3 regions of the Streptomyces sp. NPDC057271 genome follow, and region 1 is predicted to be linked to each of the others. Evidence: riboswitches for the same ligand, from Rfam matches in the RefSeq annotation. Region 1 holds a riboswitch; each other region holds the start of a gene.
The links. Region 1 has a riboswitch for cyclic di-AMP ahead of ACFUJR_RS17960 (transglycosylase family protein). Riboswitches for the same ligand answer to the same signal wherever they lie in the genome.
Positions count from the first base shown of each region.

Region 1 (5,053 bases):
TCCGGTCGAGTTCTCCCCTTTGGGTTACTGACGGACCGTCAATACTGTGACTTTCGCGTGATCTCCGCTGCATCGACTTGTTACTGACGTTCGAATGCGGCTACGTTCACCGTCACCTCAGCAGTCACGCGAAAGGCCCTCCGCATGCGCTCCGGGAACGGACGACACCGCAGACCCCGCCAGGCCCCCGCCATCGTTGTCGCCGCAGGCGTGACGGGATCGGCTCTGGCGCTTCCCCTCCTCGGTGCGGGCTCGGCGTCCGCCGCCGACGCCGCCACCTGGGACCGGGTCGCCGAGTGCGAGTCGGGCGGCCTGTGGAGCGCCCACTTCGGCAACGGGCTCTACGGCGGGCTCCAGTTCACCCAGGAGAGCTGGGAGCGGCACGGCGGCCTCGACTACGCGACCAGTGCGGACCTCGCCAGCCGCGCCCAGCAGATCGTGGTGGCGGAGAAGGCGTTCGCCGCGGGTGACACGCAGTGGGCCACCTGCGCCCCGATCGCCGGGCTGACGAAGGACGGCGCGAAGCCGGACGTCGACCCGGGTCCGGCCGTGAAGCCGGCGGAGCCCACGGGTCCCCTTCCGGAGTCGAACCGGACCGCGGGCCTGCCGGCCGGCTCTGGGACGACGTCGCCGGAGGCCGGCACCTCCGAGAGCGCCACGCCGGATTACGGGACGGAGGAAGGGGGCGGCGAGTCGTCCACCGCGCCCGAGGCGTCCACCGCGCCCGAGGCGTCCGCCACGCCCGAGACGTCCACCACCCCCACCGCGCCGACCACGCCGACGACCCCGGGCACGGGGAAGCACCGCGGTGACGCGGCTCCGGAAGAATCGGTCAATCCGGGCGAGAGTGGCGAAAAGGGCCGCCATGCCCTGCCGACTGACACCCCGGCACCCGACGCGGGTGCCGAGGCGGACCCGGTGGAGCAGGGCGGTGAGGGCGACCAAGGCAACAAGGACGCTTCGGGCAGTCTGGACAACACGACCGCCCAGGACATCTCCGGCGCCATCGGTGAATACACCGTCAAGCCGGGCGACAACCTCTCCGTGATCGCCCAGCAGAACGAACTCCCGGGCGGCTGGGGCGCCCTCTATGACGCCAACCGCTCCACGGTGGGTGCCGATCCGGACCTGATCGTCCCTGGCCAGAGCCTTGACCTCGGCCTCGGTTCGACCGCGGAACAGGGGTAGTTCGGGGTTGTATGTCCGGTTCTGCGCCAGTGAGACATGGGTCTCTTTGTCTCAACTGGCGCGTCCCGTCCGCAAACTCTGCTTCCGTCACCTCTCACCTGCGTAAACACCCTTCGTCCCGTGACGGGTAGGGGTGATATGTCCGACCTGGGCCTCTTTGAACTTCCCCCGGGTCTGTGTCTACGGTCAGGACCGCTCGCCACCGCGGGCCCCGTCGACCGAAACGCCGAATCCTGCCGTCGGCCGATGGGAACAGTCGTCGCGTCAGCGCCGTAGGCAGGAGCGGGGGACCCAAGGTAAGTGCCGACCCCGGCCGTTGAGACAGACGGCCGACGGACCGGCTTGGGGTGAAGCCGCGCGCAAGGTCGCGCGGCCGGGCAACTCACATGGCCCGAACCCGACAGCTCACCTCGCAGGCGTCGGTGAGGAGAAGTCCCATGCTGTTTTCCGTCAAGGGCAAACACCGTCGTCCCTCCAGGGCCGCCCGCGCCGTCGCCCTCGCCGGTGTCGCCGGTGTCGCCGTCGCCGCCCCGCTGATGACCGCCGGGTCCGCCTCGGCCGCCACGGCCTCCGAGTGGGACACCGTCGCCCAGTGCGAGTCCGGTGGCAACTGGTCCATCAACACCGGCAACGGCTACTACGGCGGCCTGCAGTTCTCCGCCTCCACCTGGGCCGCCTACGGTGGCACCGCCTACGCCGCGACCGCCGACCAGGCCTCGAAGTCGCAGCAGATCACCATCGCCGAGAAGGTCCTCGCCGGTCAGGGCAAGGGTGCCTGGCCGAGCTGCGGCGTCGGCCTCTCCAGCGCCGCCTACACCGGTGGCGCCGCCGAGAGCACTCCGGCCAAGCCGGCCGCCCCGAAGCAGGAGCGCCAGGCCGAGCAGCCGACGACCCGCAGCGAGACCCGGACCGCCCCGAAGAAGGCCGAGTCCAAGAAGACCGTCACCACCCCGACCGGCAAGAAGGTCGAGAAGGGTGACGGCGAGTACAAGGTCGTCGCCGGCGACACGCTGAGCACCATCGCCGCCGCCCACGACGTCGAGGGCGGCTGGGCGAAGCTCTTCGAGCTCAACAAGGACGTCGTCGAGGACGCCGACCTGATCTACCCGGGCCAGCAGCTTCACCTGAAGTGAGCCCCGCGGCTCGCGTGAGTCCGGCGGCTCACGCGGGTCCGGCGGCTCACGCGGGTCCGACGACCCTCCCGCGGTGACCACCCCGGTGCGGAGCGGTTTCCCCCGTGCGCTCCGGACCGGGGTTCCGTGTTCCGGGGAGCCCGGGGCGGGGCCCGGGGCGGCCCCACGGGGTTACTGGCGAGTAGTTCTGGGGGGCTTTGGCCGTAGATGCGTGCCCTTGGGTCCTTTTTCGTCCCAGGGGGCGGGCGCCCGGCGGGCGGGAGCCCCGGAGCCGGTTAGGCTCTTGTCGCAAGGCCAAAGCGACCCTGCACCGCAAGCGTCAAATCTAGCGTCCCATCCCAGAAGGAGATGCTCGTGCCGTCCATCGACGTCGTCGTAGCCCGGGAAATCCTGGACTCCCGAGGCAACCCCACGGTCGAGGTCGAGGTCGGCCTCGACGACGGCAGCACCGGCCGTGCTGCCGTTCCGTCCGGTGCCTCCACCGGTGCGTTCGAGGCCATTGAGCTCCGTGACGGAGACAAGAACCGCTACCAGGGCAAGGGCGTCGAGAAGGCCGTCCTCGCCGTGATCGAGCAGATCGGCCCGGAGCTCGTCGGCTACGACGCCACCGAGCAGCGCCTCATCGACCAGGCCATGTTCGACCTGGACGCCACGGACAACAAGGCCTCCCTCGGCGCCAACGCCATCCTCGGCGTCTCCCTCGCCGTCGCGCACGCCGCGTCCGAGGCCTCCGACCTCCCGCTCTTCCGCTACCTCGGCGGCCCGAACGCGCACCTGCTGCCCGTTCCGATGATGAACATCCTGAACGGCGGCTCGCACGCCGACTCCAACGTGGACATCCAGGAGTTCATGATCGCGCCGATCGGCGCGGAGTCCTTCTCCGAGGCCCTGCGCTGGGGCACCGAGGTCTACCACACCCTCAAGTCCGTCCTGAAGACCAAGGGCCTGTCCACCGGCCTCGGCGACGAGGGCGGCTTCGCCCCCAACCTGGACTCCAACCGCGAGGCGCTCGACCTCATCCTGGAGGCCATCAAGCAGGCCGGCTACGTCCCGGGCAAGGACATCGCGCTGGCGCTCGACGTCGCCGCGTCCGAGTTCTACAAGGACGGCTCGTACGAGTTCGAGGGCAAGTCCCGCTCGGCCGCCGAGATGACCGACTACTACGAGGAGCTCGTCTCCGCGTACCCGCTGGTCTCCATCGAGGACCCGCTGTTCGAGGACGACTGGGCCGGCTGGAAGGTCCTCACCGACAAGCTGGGCACCAAGGTCCAGATCGTCGGTGACGACCTCTTCGTCACCAACCCGGAGCGCCTGGCCCGCGGCATCGAGGACGGCGCCGCCAACGCGCTGCTCGTCAAGGTCAACCAGATCGGTTCGCTGACCGAGACCCTGGACGCCGTCGAGATGGCCCAGCGCAACGGCTTCAAGTGCATGATGTCCCACCGCTCCGGCGAGACCGAGGACGTCACCATCGCCGACCTCGCCGTCGCCACCAACTGCGGCCAGATCAAGACCGGCGCCCCGGCCCGCTCCGAGCGCGTCGCCAAGTACAACCAGCTCCTGCGCATCGAGGAGATCCTCGACGACGCGGCCGTCTACGCCGGTCGCAGCGCCTTCCCGCGCTTCAAGGGCTGATCCCCGAGAACCCTCGGTTACGTACGTCCCCGCACCCGGTCCCGTACCGTGTGCGGGGACGCACTCGTTACGGGACGACACAGGGGAGGCGACAGGAGATGGCCGCGAAGGACCGGGACCGGTTCTCGACCGCGACCAGGATCAGGCTGCTCGGCGAGCAGACCGCCGCCCGTGTCTACCGCTCCCAGACCCGCCGTCAGGCCCGCCGCTCCCGGCTCACCGGCCGGGCGGCCTTCCTCGCCCTGGTGGTCTGCTCGCTGGTCGTCGCGCTCGCGTACCCCATGCGCCAGTACGTGTCCCAGCGAGGCGAGATCGCCGAGCAGGAGCGCCAGGCCGCCGACGCGGCCGCGCGGGTCGAGAAGCTGCGGGACGAGAAGGCCCGTCTCCAGGACCCCGCGTACGTCCGCCGGCTCGCCCGGGAGCACCTGCACTACGTGATGCCCGGCGAGACCGGCTTCACCCTGAACGACCCCGAGGCCGAGCGTGCCCGGCGCACCGAGCAGGGTGGCGCCGAGCGGCCCTGGTACTCCGACCTCTGGGACGGCGTCGACCGCGCGGACACGCGCCGCTAGCGTGCCCGGCCCGGCGGCCTCGGCCCCGCACCGACCTCCACCACCGACGACACTCCGACGAGAAGACAAGACGTAACGATGGAAACGCCCCCTCCGCAGACCGCACGCACCGAGCCGACCGAGGCGGACGTCGCCGCCTTCGAGCAGCAGCTCGGCCGCCCGCCCCGGGGTCTGCGCGCCATCGCGCACCGCTGCCCCTGCGGCAACCCGGACGTCGTCGAGACCGCGCCGCGGCTCCCGGACGGCACCCCGTTCCCCACGACGTACTACCTGACCTGCCCCCGCGCGGCCTCCGCGATCGGCACCCTGGAGGCCAACGGGGTCATGAAGGAGATGCAGGCCCGGCTGGCCACCGACCCGGAGCTGGCCGCCGCCTACCGGGCCGCGCACGAGGACTACATCGCCCGTCGTGACGCCATCGAGGTCCTGGAGGGCTTCCCGAGCGCCGGCGGCATGCCCGACCGCGTCAAGTGCCTGCACGTCCTCGTCGGCCACTCGCTGGCCGCGGGACCGGGCGTGAACCCG
Region 1 covers NZ_JBHUYJ010000034.1:54,473-59,525, forward strand. Annotated here, with positions in the region: gene ACFUJR_RS17950 (cytochrome P450) at 1-31, shown strand, start outside; gene ACFUJR_RS17955 (transglycosylase family protein) at 211-1,188, shown strand; cyclic di-AMP (ydaO/yuaA leader) riboswitch at 1,403-1,622, shown strand; gene ACFUJR_RS17960 (transglycosylase family protein) at 1,626-2,321, shown strand; gene eno (phosphopyruvate hydratase) at 2,670-3,956, shown strand; gene ACFUJR_RS17970 (septum formation initiator family protein) at 4,055-4,528, shown strand; gene ACFUJR_RS17975 (DUF501 domain-containing protein) at 4,607-5,053, shown strand, end outside.

Region 2 (5,053 bases), on a different contig from region 1:
CGTCGTCGAGCCCATCCAGGGCAAGGGGGTGCACGAGGCCCCGCCCGGCTTCCTGCGCGCCGCGCAGGAGCTGCTGCACCGGCACGGGGCCGTGCTGATCGCCGACGAGGTGCAGACCGGACTCGGCAGGACCGGGGACTTCTACGCGTACCAGCACGAGGACGGGGTCGAACCGGATCTGCTCTGCGTCGCCAAGGCGCTCTCCGGCGGGTACGTGCCGGTCGGCGCGACGCTCGGCAGGGACTGGATCTTCAAGAAGGTCTACTCGTCCATGGACCGCGTCCTCGTCCACTCCGCCAGCTTCGGGTCGAACGCGCAGGCCATGGCCGCCGGGCTCGCCGTGCTCTCGGTCATGGAGAACGAGGGGACGGTGGCGCACGCGCGCCGGATCGGCGAGCTGCTCTCCGGACGCCTGAAGGAGCTCGTGCCCCGCTACGAGCTGCTGCACGAGATCCGCGGGCGGGGCCTGATGATCGGGATCGAGTTCGGGCGGCCCTCCTCGCTGGGCCTGCGCAGCCGGTGGACGATGCTGCAGGCCGCTCGGAAGGGTCTCTTCGCCCAGATGGTCGTCGTGCCGCTGCTCCAGCGCCACCGGATCCTCACCCAGGTGTCGGGGGACCGTCTGGAGGTGATCAAGCTCATTCCGCCGCTGATCATCGACGAGGCGGACGTGGACCGCTTCGTGACCGCGTTCACGGCCGTGATGGACGACGCGCACGGAAGCGGCGGGCTGATGTGGGACTTCGGAAAGACGCTGGTCAAGCAGGCGGTCGCGCAACGCTGACGCCGGGTGGCACAGGCTTTTGCCTCTGAGGCAAGAAACTTGCCTCAGAGGAAAGTTCCTGGCGGAATGGAGGCATGGCACACCTCCACGCGGAGCAGTCCGCGGACCCCGCCGCACCGGACGCGCCCGACGCCCTGCCGGACGCACCGCACGTCGCGCCACAGCTCCGAGCCCTGCGCAGACGCCGCGGTCTGACCCTGGAGGTCGCCGCCCAGAGGGCCGGGCTCTCCCCGGCCCATCTCTCCCGGCTCGAAACGGGCCATCGGCAGCCCTCGCTCCCGATGCTGCTGGCACTCGCCCGCATCTACGGTACGACGATCTCCGAGCTCCTGGGCGAGGTTCCGGCCGAGCGTGATCCGATCGTCCGGGCGGGGCGGTCCGAGCCCGTCGAGGCCGACGGGTGGACCTACCGCCAGGCCGGCGGGCCGGGTCGCGCCCTGCAGGCGCTCCGCGTCCACGTCCCGTACGCCACCAAGGCCGACATCGTGCGCGTCCACCCCGGCGAGGAGTGGCTCCACGTCCTCGACGGGCAGGTGCGTCTCGCGCTCGGCGACGCCGTGCACGTCCTGGATCCCGGGGACAGCGCCCACTTCGGCTCGCTCACCCCGCACCGCATCGGCGCCGTCGGCCGCGGCGGGGCCGAGCTGCTCTTCGTCCACACGCTCATGCAGAGCCCCGCCGCCGAGCTGTGCCTCGGCGACGGAGCCCCGCATCTGCGCTGAGCCCTTCGAAAGGGGCCGATATGTCCGAGAAGTCCGCGCCGGTCACCGGCGAGGAGCGCGAGGCCGGCAAGTTCCCCAAGGGGCTGGCGCTCCGGCTCTTCGCCTATCTGGTGGCCGGACACCTCTTCGCCGGCTTCCTCTATCTGCTCTTCATGCTGGGAGGGCAGAACCAGTAGCGGCCGGGGGGCGGGTCACACCTCGACGACGAGCCGCTCACGCAGCCGCGCCCGCGTCTCCGGGGCGAGCTTCAGACCGTGCGTGAGGTAGCCCTCGACCGTCCCCCAGGTCTGCGTCATCGTCTCGAACGCGGCCCGCAGATACTCGACCCGCGCGTCGAAGAGCGGGCTGAGCAGCTCCATCACCTCGGGCGACATGGCGTCCGCGGAGGTGGAGCTGCGCTGCACCTTGTAGCGGCGGTGCGGGTCGTTCGACTTCACGTAGTCGACCTCGATCGCCTCGTGCTCCACGCCCACGGCGAGCAGGGAGATGGCGATGGACAGGCCGGCGCGGTCCTTGCCGGCCGCGCAGTGCATCAGCGCCGGGACGCTGTCCTCGGCCAGCGCGTGCAGGATGCCGCTGTGCTCCGCCGTCCGCTCGACGATCATCTTCCGGTACGAATCGGACATTCGTGCTGCCGCCTTGCCGTCGCCGAGGATGCCGCGGAGCTGCTCCAGCTCGCCGGTCCTGACCAGCTTCCAGAACTCCTTGCCGTCGGCCGGGTCGTTGAGCGGTATGTTCACGTTCCGCACGCCGGGCAGTTCGACGTCCGGGCCCTCGATCCTGCGGTCGGCCGCATTGCGGAAGTCGAAGATCGTGTGCAGCCCGAGGGTGGAGAGGAACGCCGCGTCCTCCTCGGTGGCGTGCGCAAGGTGGCCACTGCGGAAAAGGCGGCCGAATCGCACCGAGCCGCCGTCCACGGTCGGCAGTCCGCCCACGTCCCTGAAGTTGCGCACCCCGGTGAGCTCGGGTTCGGTCGACGGGACCTGCGGCAGCTGCTGCGTCACGAGTGCTCCTGAAGGTTGGCGGATCGGGATCGACTGCTGATCGATCCCTGTGCCAATCATCCCGGGTGGTCGAGCCTCCGCCTAGCCCCGGGGTATGGGAATGGGTGTTCTGTCCGAATTGGGCCCTTAGGTATAACGCGCCCTGGTTGCAGGGGAGATGGGATTCGCTGCGTGAGCAGCGTCATAGAAGTGACGGACCGTGCCTGATCGTCTTACGCAATCCCCGTACCGGAAAAGGAAATCGAGGTTCCGCCCTCCACGGAGGGTGACCGGAATTCGGCGCGAATATCCCGCCCGTGATTGCGAACGAAAAGAGGCGGCTTGTTCGCCTCGACCCGCTCGTCTAGCGTCACGCTCAATCCGGTCGGACCCGCCGAATCCTGCCACCGCCCGGAATCCGCACCCACCCACGTACGGCAGGAGCGGGGGACCCAGGTAGTACGCCGTTCCGGTCGTTCCGGACGGCTCGGGGTGAAGCCGCGTGAAACGCGGCCGGACATCTCCAGTTCGAACCCGACAGCTCACCTCGCAGGCGACGGAGAGGAATTCGCCATGCCCGCAAAGGGTAAGCACCGCCGTCCCAAGGCCAGCCCGCTCACGCGTGGACTCGTCGCCGCCGGTACGGGTGGCGCCGTCGTCGCCCTGCCCCTGCTAGGTGCGACCGGAGCCCACGCCGCCGACAAGGCCGCCCCGTCCGTGACGTCCCACCAGGCCGTCGCCTCCGTCGCCGCGACCCCCGCCAAGGCTCCGGCCGCCGAGAAGACCGCCAAGCCGAAGACGTACTCCGTCGTCCCTGGCGACTACCTGTCGAAGATCGCCGCCGAGCACCACCTCGCGGGTGGCTGGAAGAAGCTCTACGCGGACAACCGCCAGGTCGTCGGCGAGAACCCGTCGCTGATCCTTCCCGGCATGAAGCTCACCCTCGGCGCCAAGTCGACCGGCAAGGCGGCCCCCAAGGCCGCTCCGAAGGCAGCCCCCAAGGCAGCTCCCAAGGCCGCTCCCAAGGCAGCTCCCAAGGTGGAGAAGTCCGCCTCCGACACGCGCGCCTCCCGCTCCGCCGAGCGTGACACGGCCGGCACCGCCGCCGCGGCGTCCGCCCCCGCGCAGGCCCCCTCCTCCGGCTGGGTCGCCCCCGTCGGCGGCGGCGTCTCCACCCCGTACCGCGCCTCCGGCGCCATGTGGTCCTCCGGCTACCACACCGGTGTCGACTTCATCGCCGCCTCCGGCACCTCGGTCAAGGCCGTCGGCGCGGGCACCGTCCACTCCGCGGGCTACAGCGGCTCGTACGGCAACGAGGTCGTCATCCAGCACGCCGACGGCACGTTCTCGCAGTACGCCCACCTCTCCTCGCTGGGTGTCTCCGCCGGCCAGACCGTCGCCGGCGGCCAGGAGATCGGTCTCTCCGGCTCGACCGGCAACTCCACCGGTCCGCACCTGCACTTCGAGATCCGCACCGCCCCGAGCTACGGCTCGGACATCGACCCCCTGGCTTACCTGCGCTCGCACGGCGTCAGCATCTGACGTATCGTCAGTATCCGTGGGGGCCCGGAACTTCCCAGTGCCGGGCCCCCACGTGTATTCCGGCTTGGTGGAATCTTGACCGGTGGCGTATCTCACCCGGCGTCAACCCCTCCTTACGGTCGCGTAGGTCACACCCATAAGGGAAAGATGTGGTCCCGTGGCAGACGATTCGAGAGCAAGAGACACGCACGTATTCGGGTCGTACGCGGCGATCGGTGACAGCTTCACCGAGGGCGTGGGAGACCCCGGGCCCGACGGGAAGTACGTCGGCTGGGCGGACCGCTTCGCGGTGCTCCTCGCCGACCGACTGCCGGAGCACGACGCATTCCGTTACGCCAACCTGGCCGTACGCGGCCGACTCCTGGACCAGATCGTGGAGGAGCAGGTCCCCAGGGCGAGGGAACTCGCCCCCGACCTGGTGACCTTCTGCGCGGGCGGAAACGACATCATCCGCCCCGGTACCGACCCCGACGACGTCGCCGAGCGCTTCGAGCGCGCCGTCGCCGACCTGACGTCCGCCGTCGGCACCGTGATGGTGACGACCGGCTTCGACACCCGCGACGTCCCCGTCCTGAAGCATCTGCGGGGCAAGATCGCCACGTACACGGCCCACGTCCGGTCCATCGCCGACCGCTACGACTGCCCGGTCCTCGACCTCTGGTCGCTCAGGTCGGTGCAGGACAGGCGGGCCTGGGACGAAGACCGGCTGCACCTGTCGCCGGAGGGCCACACCCGCGTCGCACTGCGCGCCGCCCAGGTCCTCGGCATGGACGTACCGGCCGACCCGGACCAGTCCTGGCCGCCGCTCCCGCCGCGCGGCACGCTCGAGGTGCGCCGCGACGACATCAACTGGGCCAGGGAGTACCTCGTGCCGTGGATCGGCCGGCGGCTGCGGGGCGAGAGCTCGGGCGACCACGTGGCGGCCAAGCGCCCGGACCTCATGCCGCTCGGAGACCTCATGCCCCTCTGAGTACGGCGGGGGCCGGTATCCGCTCCAGGACACCGCCGGCGAACACGTCGTA
Region 2 covers NZ_JBHUYJ010000099.1:3,821-8,873, reverse strand. Annotated here, with positions in the region: gene ACFUJR_RS31540 (aspartate aminotransferase family protein) at 1-784, shown strand, start outside; gene ACFUJR_RS31535 (helix-turn-helix domain-containing protein) at 859-1,506, shown strand; gene ACFUJR_RS31530 (DUF6126 family protein) at 1,527-1,682, shown strand; gene ACFUJR_RS31525 (tyrosine-protein phosphatase) at 1,698-2,510, opposite strand; cyclic di-AMP (ydaO/yuaA leader) riboswitch at 2,872-3,058, shown strand; gene ACFUJR_RS31520 (peptidoglycan DD-metalloendopeptidase family protein) at 3,063-4,031, shown strand; gene ACFUJR_RS31515 (SGNH/GDSL hydrolase family protein) at 4,189-5,001, shown strand; gene ACFUJR_RS31510 (STM4011 family radical SAM protein) at 4,988-5,053, opposite strand, start outside.
Region 2: another riboswitch for cyclic di-AMP. It lies ahead of ACFUJR_RS31520 (peptidoglycan DD-metalloendopeptidase family protein); the one in region 1 lies ahead of ACFUJR_RS17960 (transglycosylase family protein).

Region 3 (5,053 bases), on a different contig from region 1:
ACGCGGGTGTGGACGTGGTGCACGGCCACTCCTCGCACCACCCCCGCCCCCTGGAGGTCCACCGAGGCAAGCTGGTCCTCCACGGCTGCGGCGACCTGATCAACGACTACGAGGGCATCACGGGATACGAGCAGTACCGCGACGACCTGCGTCTCCTCTACCTCGTCTCGCTGAGACCCGAAGACGGCCGACTCCAGGAGGTACGCATGATTCCCCTGCGGGCCCGCCGCCTGCGGCTGGAGCACGCCCCCCGCCGCGACGCGCGCTGGCTCCACGACGTACTGGGCCGGACCAGCCGGCCCCACGGAACGCGGGTCGACCTCGACGAGGACGGAACCCTCGTCGCACGCCCCGCCTGACGGCGGCGGCGCGCACCCGCCCGCGCACACGCTCCGGACCAGGGAGACGAGCGGGACATGTACTTCACCGATCGCACGGACGCAGGACGGCAGCTCGCCGCACGCCTGGATCATCTCAAGGGCCACGACGTCGTGGTCCTGGGGCTTCCCCGCGGCGGGGTGCCGGTCGCCGAACAGGTCGCCGACGCACTCGGCGCGCCCTTGGACGTCTGTCTGGTACGCAAACTGGGGGTGCCGTTCCAGCCGGAGCTGGCCATGGGCGCCATCGGCGAGGGCGGAGTCAGGGTCCTCAACGACCATGTCCTGGCGGAGACCCGTGTCTCCGGCGGCGACCTGGCCGCCGTCGAGTCACGCGAGCGCGCCGTCCTCGCCAAGCGGGCCCGGCGCTACCGGGGTGACCGCCCACCGGCCCGGCTCGACGGCCGGACGGCCGTGGTCGTCGACGACGGACTGGCGACGGGCGCCACGGCGGTCGCCGCCTGCCGGGTCGTCCGTGCCCAGGGGGCCGCGCGTATCGTCCTCGCGGTGCCCGTCGCGCCGAGCGACTGGCCCGAGCGGATCGGCCGGGAGGCGGACGAGACCGTCAGCGTCCACGAACCGGCGTCCTTCTACGCGATCGGCCAGTTCTACGAGGACTTCTCCCAGACTCCGGACGAGGACGTCGTCGCCTGTCTGGAGCGCCACCACTCCGGCCACGGGGCGGACGCCCGGGACCCTGAGGTGCGCATCCCGGCCGGGGAGGTGCGGCTCGCGGGCCATCTGGTGGTGCCCGACGGCGCTCCGGGGATCGTGCTGTTCGCCCACGGCAGCGGCAGCAGCCGGCACAGCCCCCGCAACCGGGCCGTCGCGGAGAGCCTGAACCGCGCTGGTCTCGGGACGCTGCTGTTCGACCTGCTCACCGAGGAGGAGGCGGACGACCGCGGCAATGTGTTCGACACGGAGCTGCTGGCCGGCCGGCTGGCCCGGGCCGCGCACTGGCTGGTGGGCCGGCCGGGCCTCGACGGGCTGCGGATCGGCTACTTCGGCGCCAGCACCGGCGCCGCGGCCGCTCTCTGGGCCGCGGCCGACCCGCTCTCCGACGTGGCCGCCGTCGTCTCACGCGGCGGGCGCCCGGACCTCGCCGGGACGCGCCTCGCGCAGGTGCGCGCTCCGACGCTGCTGATCGTGGGGGGCCGCGACCCGCTCGTACAGGAGCTGAACGAGGCGGCCCAGGCGCGGCTCACCTGTGAGAACCGGCTCGTCGTCGTCGCCGGCGCCGGGCACCTCTTCGAGGAGCCCGGCACGCTGGAAGAGGTCGGCGGACTCGCCTCGAGCTGGTTCGCCGACCACTTCTAGGACGTCTGTCAGTACGGTCCGTTGACGTTGTCGATGGAGCCGTAGCGGTCCGCGGCGTAGTTGCAGGCGGCGGTGATGTTGGCGACCGGGTCGAACAGGTCCATGGACGTACCGGGCACGTGGTAGGCCAGGAAGGTCGGCTCGATCACCTGCAGGAGACCCTTGGACGGGGTGCCCTTGGCGGCGTTGGAGTCCCAGAGGTTGATGGCCTGGGGGTTGCCGGAGGACTCGCGCATGATGTTGCGGTGGATCCCCTCGTACGAACCGGGGATGCCGTACTTCTGGAGGACGTCGAGCGACTCGCGGATCCAGCCGTCGAGGTCGTTGGTGTAGCTCTTGGCGGCGGCCGGCGCGGCCTTTGCCGGGGCGGCCTTGGTCACGGTCTTGGTCGCGGCGGCGCCGGGAGCGGCGCTGCGCTGCTGCGAGCGGTCGGCGCGGTCCGTGCTCGTCGTACGGGCCGGGGACTTCTGCTGCTTCGTCGCGGCCGCGGGCTTCCCGCTCAGCCTGAGTTCCAGTCCCGGATGAATAAGTGACGGATTGTCACCGACGGCCTTGCGATTGGCCTTGTACAGGGCCTTCCAGCCGCCTCGAACACTCTGTTCGTGCGCGATCACGGAAAGGGAGTCGCCGCGGACGACGGTATAGATCTTGGCGGTGGAATTCCCGGCGGCGGGAATCGATTCCGCGATCTTCGCCGGGCTGCTGAAGACGGTCTTCTCGATGGGTGCGACCGCGGGTGCGGCGTTCGGCGCCGCGTGCGCGGCGGCGGTGGCCACGAGGGGGAGCGCCAATGCGGCTCCACCTGTGCTCGCGAGGGCGATACCGCGGCTGAGGGGCCGTCGCCTGGGGCGCCGGTGCTTACCGTGAGCGGACATGCAGGATTCCTCTCCGGCGCCTGCGGGGTGAGCTGTCGGGTTCGGGCTGGAGCTGCCCGGCCGCACGCGTGCGGCTTCACCCCAAGCCGCTCCGGAAAACCGGGCCGGCGAAAAAACTGGGTCCCCCGCTCCTGCCGACGGGTGAATGGCTGGTCTTTCGGACGGTGGCAGGATTCGGCGATCCGTCCGGGTCGAGGTGACCGTAGGCGAGGAATGTCGGACGGAACAAGGTGGGGCATGGAAGCGAAATCAAGAGGAAATTGAGAAATGCCTTGCCGGCGATCACGACCGCGCCGAACTGCCTTGGGGCGTAAGGGGAAGGGGGTCTCCCGTGGAGGTTGCCTCCCTCGCGCGTGATTCATGTCACCTGGGCAGTCAAAACGGTCATACGGGCAAATTCGACCGAGTTATGAAAAGGGGCGCAAGAGCATGAAAATGCCCTTGTGCCCCTTTTGGTGGGAAGTGTTGGCCTACGTCAGCCCGTGACGCTGGGGGCGCCGGTCTCGATGTGCCCGGTGTAACGGCGCGACCAGGTGCCGTCGACGTCGGCCGTGAGCGTGAAGTCGTACCAGCCGTCGCTGTACGCCACCGCGTTGAAGAAGTCCTCGCGCGAGGAGTTCGCCGGGACCGTGTACGTCCACGGCCCGTCCGTGCGGTAGGCGTTGGAGCGGATCGTGAAGGTCACGGGGCCGGCGGAGGTGTTGGTCATCCTGAGGTAGAGCGCCGTCTTCCCGGTCCCCGGCTCGGTCGCGAACCGCGCCGCCACCTCGATCGCCTTGCCCGCCTTCGACGCGTCCCCGATGAAGCGCCGCAGGAAGCGGTTGGGGCCGATCATCGAGATGTCGTACTTGCCCGACCCGGACCCGAGCCCGATGTTGAAGTAGTCCGTGGAGGTCGCGCCCGGGTCCACGGTGTACTGCCAGGCCGCGGTGTCCCGGTGCTGGTGCGGGTGGATCGTGAAGTGAGCGGCCCGCCTCGCCTCCGCGCCCTGGTTCGTCATCGAGAACCAGGCGAGGATCTTGCCCGCCGCACCGAACTCGAACCGGTCGAGGTTCCCGTTGACCTGGTACGGCACGGCGCGCGCCGGACGGGTGCCGGCCTCCTGCGCGGGCAGGGCGTTGTCCTGCGGTACCGGGTTCGGCAGGCGGCCGCAGGTGGACTGCCCGATGACCTCGGCGGTGGAGGGGAGGCCCGTGGGAACTCCGTACACCGGGCGGGCGAAGTCGAAGACGCCCGTCAGGTCGCCGGTGACCTTCCGCCGCCAGGCGCTGATGTTCGGGCAGGCGGCCGGGGTGCCGAGGGCGGCCGTCCAGGTCTCCATGAAGCGCAGGACCGAGGTGTGGTCGAAGACCTCGGAGCTGACCCAGCCGCCACGCGTCCAGGGCGACATGACGAGCATCGGGACGCGGAAGCCCAGGCCGATCGGCACGCCGTCGATGTACTCGCCCGGAGTTCCGGGCGGGGCGACCGGCGGCGGCACGTGGTCGAAGAACCCGTCGTTCTCGTCGTAGTTGAGGAACAGCACGGTCGAGTCGAAGACCTCGGGGTTCGCCGCCAGCGCGCGGTAGACCAGGTCGACGAAGTGCGCGCCGTCGCCCGGCGGGGCGTAGGGGTGCTCGGAGAAGGCTTCGCTCGCCACCACCCAGGAGACCTGCGGAAGCGTCCCGGCGACCGCGTCGGCGCGGATCGCGGCGGCGATGTCGTCCGGGGTGGAGCCCGTGACCTTCGGCACGGAGCCCATGCCGCGGTCGTACAGCGGGTCTCCGGGCCGCGCGTCGGCGAACCTCTCGAAGTAGGCGAGGCCGTTGTCTCCGTAGTTGTCCTGGGCGTTCTGGTAGACCTTCCAGCTCACACCGGCTCGCTGGAGCGCCTCGGCGTACGTCTCCCAGGTGAGCCCGGACTCCTCGCCGCCGTCCTTGCTGGAGGCGTCGATCCTGCCGCTCCAGAGGGAGGTACGGTTCGGCCCCGTGGCGCTGAGCGCCGAGCAGAAGTACGCGTCGCAGACCGTGTAGTTGTCGGCGAGGGCGTAGTGGAACGGGATGTCGCCGCGGTCGAGGTAGCCGAGGGTCCGGGTGTTGCCGACACCCGTGACCCAGTTGTCCATCCGGCCTCTGTTCCACGCCGCGTGCTGCGAGGTCCAGCTGTGCGGCAGGTCCCCGTTGCACTGTGCCAGGGTCTCCCCGTCGACACCGCCCGCCGGCGGGGTGGCGCTCAGCTTCCACGGGTACTGGCGGCCGCCCCAGTTGGGCTGGTTGAACATTCCCCAGCCGCCCGGGATGTTTCCCGCCGCCCGGTCGGCGAAGCCGCGGACGCCGCGGAGGCTGCCGAAGTAGTGGTCGAAGCTGCGGTTCTCCTGCATGAGGATCACGACGTGCTTCACGTCGGTGATGGTGCCGGTCGCGGCCGTCGCGGCGGCCGACGCCGTGCCGGCGGGCAGCGTCGCACCCGCCACGAGCCCTGCCCCGATTCCGACGAATCCCCTGC
Region 3 covers NZ_JBHUYJ010000049.1:10,524-15,576, reverse strand. Annotated here, with positions in the region: gene ACFUJR_RS22415 (CapA family protein) at 1-359, shown strand, start outside; gene ACFUJR_RS22410 (phosphoribosyltransferase family protein) at 417-1,694, shown strand; gene ACFUJR_RS22405 (transglycosylase SLT domain-containing protein) at 1,703-2,569, opposite strand; cyclic di-AMP (ydaO/yuaA leader) riboswitch at 2,574-2,759, opposite strand; gene ACFUJR_RS22400 (phosphocholine-specific phospholipase C) at 3,045-5,053, opposite strand, start outside.
Region 3: another riboswitch for cyclic di-AMP. It lies ahead of ACFUJR_RS22405 (transglycosylase SLT domain-containing protein); the one in region 1 lies ahead of ACFUJR_RS17960 (transglycosylase family protein).